2 regions of the Carboxydothermus ferrireducens DSM 11255 genome follow, and region 2 is predicted to be linked to the other one. Evidence: riboswitches for the same ligand, from Rfam matches in the RefSeq annotation. Region 2 holds a riboswitch; the other holds the start of a gene.

Region 1 (3,409 bases), on a different contig from region 2:
TTAGTTGGTGATAAATTGGGACTTACAGAGTTTGAAAAAAACGACCTTATATATTTAGGAATGATTCATGATATTGGAGTTTTGCCTTGGGGCAAGGACGAGCAGCTTATTAACTTTTTTGAGGAAGAGGAGTTTGAACATTGCCTGCGGGGTTATAACTTTCTTAAAAACACGTATTTTGATCAATATGCTCCCGTTATTTTAAGCCATCACGATCATTTTCAAGGGAAAAATAAAACCGGGCTTGCTGGTAAGGAAATTCCGCTGTTTAGCCGGATAATTTATCTTGCTGACCGGGTAGCGTTTTTCTTTCAGGATAATATGCATCCCTTACTGGTGAAAGAGAAGGTAGTGGAAAAAATAGTTTCTGGTAAGAATATTCTTTTTGATCCAGAGATAGTAGATGTGTTTTTAGTGGTTGCAGAAACTGAGGATTTCTGGCTTACTTTAGGGGATGGGGATATTTTAAATCAATGCTTAAATATACATCCAGGCCAGCACAGGTGGCTGGAGCTTGATGAAGTGATAAGTATTGCGCAACTTTTTGCTAAAATCATTGACCATAAATCTCACTTCACATTTTACCATTCACAGCTTATAGCTGAAGTGGCAAAGTTTGCCGGAGAGATTTTTGGCTTTGACCTTGAAGTACGAAAAGCTTTAGAAGTAGCTGGACTTTTACATGATTTGGGAAAACTTACGGTGCCCGAAGAAATACTGGAAAAACCTGCGGCCCTTAGTCGGGAAGAGTTTAGCGTAATAAAACAGCATACTTTTTATACCTACTATTGGTTGATAGACGTTTTTCCTGAGGAGATTGTCCGCACCGCTGCTTTTCATCACGAGAAGCTTGATGGTAGTGGTTATCCTTTTAAGAAAAAAGGCGAAGAAATTTCTCTACAAGAACGGCTTTTAGGTGTAGTTGACATGTTTGTAGCTCTAACTGAAGACCGCCCCTACCGGAAGGGGTTAAAATACCGGGAGGTTAAAGAGATTTTATTTAACGAAGTTCGGGCCAACAGAATTGACCGAGAGTGTGTTAAAATACTTTTGGATAGTTATCCGGAGATTATTACTCGAATGCAAAGGGTTCTGGAAACTGAGGCAGGATAACTGACCTTTACAAAAAGGTCACAATATCGAGAGCTATTCTCTGGCCTATATACAAAAAATTTGAGCTAAGTAATTGACAAATAGTTTTATCCTTTATAGAATTAATTTCAAGTAAATAGCGAATAACGAAACACTCTTATCGAGAGCGGCGGAGGGACTGGCCCTATGAAGCCCGGCAACCGGCCTTTTTGGCAAAGGTGCCAAATCCTGCAGGAGGATAATCCTGAGAGATAAGAGGAGGAAACCAAAGCCTCTTCTTGTCGGAAGAGGTTTTTTTATTTAAACACCAAAATCAGGGGGGTTCTTTTTTTAGGCGTTTAGACGCAAAAATCAGAGCCGTCCCTAAAGTAGGCGGAAAGAAAGGAGAGATTGTAGTGAAATTTGCGACAAAAGCGCTTCACGCCGGACAAAAACCGGACAGGGAAACCAGAGCTCGGGCGGTTCCCATCTATCAAACTACCTCTTACGTATTTGAAAGCACCGAGCATGCTGCAGCATTATTTAATTTGGAAGGTGGCGGTTACATTTATACCCGCATTGACAACCCGACCACCGAAGTTTTGGAAAACCGCATTGCTGCTTTGGAAGGAGGTATTGGAGCTTTAGCGGTTGCTTCCGGTCAGGCGGCAATCACCTTTGCCCTTTTGAATCTTGCTTCTGCCGGGGATGAAATTGTTGCTTCTTCCAATCTTTATGGCGGAACTTATACCCTGTTGGCCAATACTTTTAAATCCTTTGGCATAAATGTCAGGTTTACCGAAAATGTTGAAGTGGAATCCTTTGAAAAATTAATCACCCCTAAAACCCGGGCCCTTTATGTGGAAACCATCGGCAATCCCGGACTTACCATTCCTGACTTTGAAGCTCTATCCAAACTTGCCCAGAGCTATAAAATACCGCTGGTGGTGGACAATACCTTTGCTACCCCTTACCTCTTTCGGCCTCTTGAACATGGGGCTAACATAGTTATTCACTCCCTTACCAAATTTATTGGCGGTCACGGGGTGGCGATAGGCGGAATCATTGTCGATGGCGGAAATTTTGACTGGAAAGCAGGGGGTTTTACCCAGTTTACCACTCCTGATCCCGCCTATCACGGCATGATTTATACCGAAAAGTTTGGGGCCGCGGCGTACATTGCCAGGGCCCGCACCCAGTTTTTGCGGGATATTGGCGCATCCCTTTCTCCTTTTAATGCGTTTTTGATACTACTTGGAGTAGAAACTTTGGAGCTCAGAATGAAGAAACATTCGGAAAATGCCCTTAAAATTGCTGAGTACTTAAAAGGGCACCCGAAAGTTACCTTTGTCAATTATCCGGGCCTTAGCGACCACCCTCACTATAACCGGGCTCAGAAATACTTTAAAAACGGATTTGGGGCCATGCTTACTTTTGGAGTAAAAGGTGGACGCGAAGCCGGGAAAAAAGTAATAGAAGGGGTAAAAATTTTCTCCCATCTCGCCAATGTGGGGGATGCTAAATCATTAATCATCCATCCAGCTTCTACCACCCACAGCCAGTTAAACAGTGAAGAACTTTTAAAGGCCGGAGTAACAGAAGATTTAATTCGTTTGTCCATTGGCATTGAAGACGTGGATGATTTAATCCAGGATTTAGATAATGCTTTAGCACAGGTGTAGGAGGAAAAATGAACGGTTCGGTTGGTATTGTGGAAACCAAGAAGGTTACTTTTCCGGAAATAACTTTAGAATGCGGCGAAAAAATTGCTCCGGTAACGGTAGCCTATGAGACTTACGGCGAACTGAACGAGCGGGGAGATAACGCGATTTTGATTTTACATGCCCTAACAGGAGATGCCCATGTAGCGGGAAAACACCGGCCGGAAGACAAAGTGGCCGGCTGGTGGGACCCCATGGTGGGACCGGGAAGGCCTTTTGACACCAATAAATACTTTATTGTTTGCTCCAACGTTTTAGGGGGATGCTACGGGACTACCGGGCCTTCTTCAATTAACCCCGCTACCGGGAAGCCCTGGGGCATGAGTTTTCCCATTATCACCATTAGAGACATGGTTAATCTTCAGTACATGCTGGTGCGCCACCTGGGGATTACGAAAATCCTGGCGGCGGTGGGCGGCTCCATGGGGGGTATGCAGGCTTTAGAGTGGGCTTACATGTATCCCGAGATGTTAAAAAGCGTGGTGGCCATTGCTACCAGTGCCCGCCTTTCCCCCTTTGGTATAGCTTTTAATGCGGTTGGCCGGGAAGCCATCATGACCGACCCCGAATGGCGTGGTGGAAATTATTACGGGTTTGAGGGCCCAAAAAGAGGATTG
Region 2 (3,409 bases):
GTCCGGGAAATTATCACCGACCTTAAAAGACAAGGAGTAGCGGTATTTTTAAACAGCCATCTTTTATCTGAGGTGGAAATGGTAGCCGATAGTGTAGCGATTATTAACCGCGGGGAAATAAAAGCCCGGGGAAAACTTGCGGAACTTTTATCCGGACGCGGGATTTTAATCCGCGGGGAAATTCCCGAAGCTCTTCTTAATAAACTAAAATCCCGGTATCAAACCGGGGAAGCCCCAAATGGGTTAAAGCTTTTGGGGGTAAGCGAAGAAGAAGTACCGGCAATAATGCGGGATTTGGTCCTCGGGGGAGCTAATATTTATGAGGTTCGGCCGTTTAAGGCGGCGCTCGAGGAATTATTTATCCAGGCGGTGGAGGGCAAAAATGGGGCAGATAATTAGTTATACCTTAAGGGAAGCGGTGCGCAGAAAAACTCTTTTGGTAATTGTCATTTTAGCGGTGGTTTACCTTATTCTTTTCGGTACCGGCCTTTATTTTATCAGCGATAATTTAAAAATTTATAAAAGTCCTACTCCTGATATGGTGCTACAGCATTATATTCTCTTAAATTTTTTCTTTTCCTTTGGCTTGTTTTTCGCCTCCCTTGCAGTAAACGTGATAGCGGTATTTAGTGCGGTCGGGGCGATTTCAGGAGAATTAGAAGCGTGGCTTTTACAGCCGCTACTGGTACGTCCCGTTAAAAAGTGGGAGGTATTTTTGGGAAAATTTATTGGTTACGGTCTTTTGGGCATTATTGCGGCGATAATTTTAATATTGGCGCTGGTAGCCGAGTTTTACGTTATTACCGGTTTTATCCCACAGAATGTCTGGTTTGCAGGACTTATTTTAAGCGGAATGCCGCTTATTTTAACGGCGGTGACGTTGACCGGGTCGGTGCGGTTGTCGCCGGCGGCTAACGGTTTTTTTGCTTTTACCCTGTATATGGCTTCGCTGGTGGGAGGGATGATGGAGCAGGTGGCAAGCTTCTTTCCCGGACAAACGAAAATTTTGCAAGAAATCGGCCTTTTAACCAGTATTATCCTTCCTACCGACGCTATTTACCGCAAAGGGGTGTCGTATATTTTTTCTGGAGTTAGCAACTTTGCCGGACCTTTAACCTTATTTGGCAGTGCCAACCCCCCGAGCTTGTACTTTCTCGGATATACGCTTCTTTACCTGATGGGGGTAGTAATTCTGGGAATATATCTTTTTAATAAACGGGAGGCAGCGTAGAAAATTTAAAAAATTAAAACTTTTTCAGAGGGACTTGACAGGTGGTAGTTTCGAATTTAAAATCAAATTCAGTTTAATGCGAACTAAATAGCGGCGATGACATAGATCGCCTCTTATCAAGAGTGGCGGAGGGACTGGCCCAATGAAGCCCGGCAACCGGCCATATTTTTGGCAATGGTGCCAATTCCTGCGGATTAAATTCCGGGAGATAAGAGGAGGAGCAAAACCCTCTTCTAACCGGAAGGGGGTTATTTTTTTGCAAAAGAGGTGGTAACAGTGATTATTATTAAAAACCTGGACATTACGTATCCGGGGAAAAGAAAGGTAAAAGCGGTGGATAATGTCAGTTTAGAAATAAAAAAAGGTGAAATTTTTGGCATCATCGGCTTATCGGGCGCCGGAAAGTCATCGTTACTGCGGGCAATAAACGGGCTTGTCCGGCCTACTTCCGGTGAAGTTTGGGTGGATGGCGTGGAAATCACACGGCTATCAAGTAAAGAACTTCTAAATTTGCGGCAAAAAATCGGGATGATCTTTCAGCATTTTAACCTCTTGGATTCCCGCACCGTTTTTGGGAACGTAGCTTTTCCCCTGGAGATAGGGGGCTATCCCAGGGAACAGATAAAGAAGCGGGTTATGGAAGTCCTGGAGCTGGTGGGGCTTTTGGATAAAGCGGATAGTTATCCAAGAGAACTTTCCGGGGGCCAAAAGCAACGGGTGGGAATTGCCCGGGCGATTGCTGCAAACCCTAAGATTCTTCTCTGTGATGAACCCACATCTGCTCTGGACCCGCAAACGACGGGACAAATTCTTAAGTTACTGGCAGAAATTAACCAAAAGCTGGGGATTACCATAGTTATCATTACCCATGAAATGCGGGTGATTACCGAAATCTGCGACCGGGTGGCGGTAATGGACAACGGCCGGGTGGTAGAAGAAGGGGTAGTAACCGATGTCTTTTTAAATCCCTCGCACCCCATTACCAAAGAGTTTGTTAACACCGTAATCAGCAAGGAATTACCGGAAGAGGTTTTAGCCCATGCCCGGACCAGAAGACCTGACAGGGAAGTGCTCTTGCTGCGCTTTGCCGGCAATACCGCCAATGAGCCGGTGGTATCCAGGATAATCAAAGAAACGGGTGTGGAGTTAAGTATCCTTTACGGCAATATCGGACATTTAAAAGACGTTCCCTACGGAATTTTGGCGGTAGAGATTTTCGGGGATGAAAGCAAACGAGACAAGGTCCGGCAAATTTTGCACGAGCTTTCGGTGAAGCTGGAGGTGGTGTAGAAGTGGAATACTGGCCGGAAATCCTGAAGGCTACCTATGAAACCCTTTATATGACCGGAGTATCTCTTTTCTTTGCAGCGGTAATTGGTATTCCGGTGGGAGTTCTCTTAAATGCCGTTTCAAATGGTGGGATAATGCCCAATCCTGTAATTTACAGCATTCTGGGTTCGGTAGTAAATGTCCTGCGTTCGGCGCCTTTTGTAATTCTGATGCTGGCGGTAACTCCTTTAACCCGGCTTATTGCCGGGACCTCTATCGGTAGCAGCGCAGCGATAGTACCCTTAACAATAGGGGCGGCGCCTTTTGTTGCCCGGTTAATTGAGGCCAATCTCAGAGAAGTTGACCCTGGAGTGGTAGAAGCGGCCCGGGCCATGGGGGCAAATAACCGGCAGGTAATTTTCAAAGTACTTTTGCCGGAAGCCCGAGCCGGAATTATTTTGAGTTTAACCAATACTGCAATAGCTATAATTGGTTATTCGGCCATGGCCGGAGCCATAGGTGGTGGAGGGCTGGGCGACCTCGGAGTCCGGTATGGTTATATGCGTTTTCAAACGGATGTGATGCTCATAACCGTGGCTATTTTGGTAGCTCTGGTGGAGATTGTGCAGGCTACGGGCAATTTTTTGGCCCGTAAATATAAAACAAAATAATTAAGGAGGAGGAGTTAAAATGAAAAAAGTTTTGGTAGCCTTAGTGCTAATTTTAACCCTTGGCCTTTTTGGCTGCGGAAGCCAAAAACCTACAGAAAAAGTTTTAAAAGTTGGGGCGACCCCGGTACCCCACGCGGAAATTTTACGGCAGGTGCAGCCGATTTTAGAAAAGGAAGGCATCAAACTGGAGATTATCGAGTTTACCGACTATGTAAAGCCCAATATCGCTTTGGCGGAA

The links. Region 2 has a riboswitch for S-adenosylmethionine ahead of CARFE_RS0102630 (methionine ABC transporter ATP-binding protein). Riboswitches for the same ligand answer to the same signal wherever they lie in the genome.
Region 1: it holds a riboswitch for S-adenosylmethionine, as region 2 does, so the genes downstream of both, CARFE_RS0105750 (O-acetylhomoserine aminocarboxypropyltransferase/cysteine synthase family protein) here and CARFE_RS0102630 (methionine ABC transporter ATP-binding protein) in region 2, are expected to answer to the same signal.

Annotation. Positions count from the first base shown of each region.
Region 1 is NZ_ATYG01000013.1:68,937-72,345, reverse strand. Features, by position in the region: gene CARFE_RS14435 (HD-GYP domain-containing protein) at 1-1,113, shown strand, start outside; SAM riboswitch class I at 1,247-1,350, shown strand; gene CARFE_RS0105750 (O-acetylhomoserine aminocarboxypropyltransferase/cysteine synthase family protein) at 1,488-2,753, shown strand; gene metX (homoserine O-acetyltransferase MetX) at 2,762-3,409, shown strand, end outside.
Region 2 is NZ_ATYG01000003.1:74,864-78,272, forward strand. Features, by position in the region: gene CARFE_RS0102615 (ABC transporter ATP-binding protein) at 1-399, shown strand, start outside; gene CARFE_RS0102620 (ABC transporter permease subunit) at 383-1,231, shown strand; SAM riboswitch class I at 1,342-1,446, shown strand; gene CARFE_RS0102630 (methionine ABC transporter ATP-binding protein) at 1,508-2,521, shown strand; gene CARFE_RS0102635 (methionine ABC transporter permease) at 2,524-3,171, shown strand; gene CARFE_RS0102640 (MetQ/NlpA family ABC transporter substrate-binding protein) at 3,191-3,409, shown strand, end outside.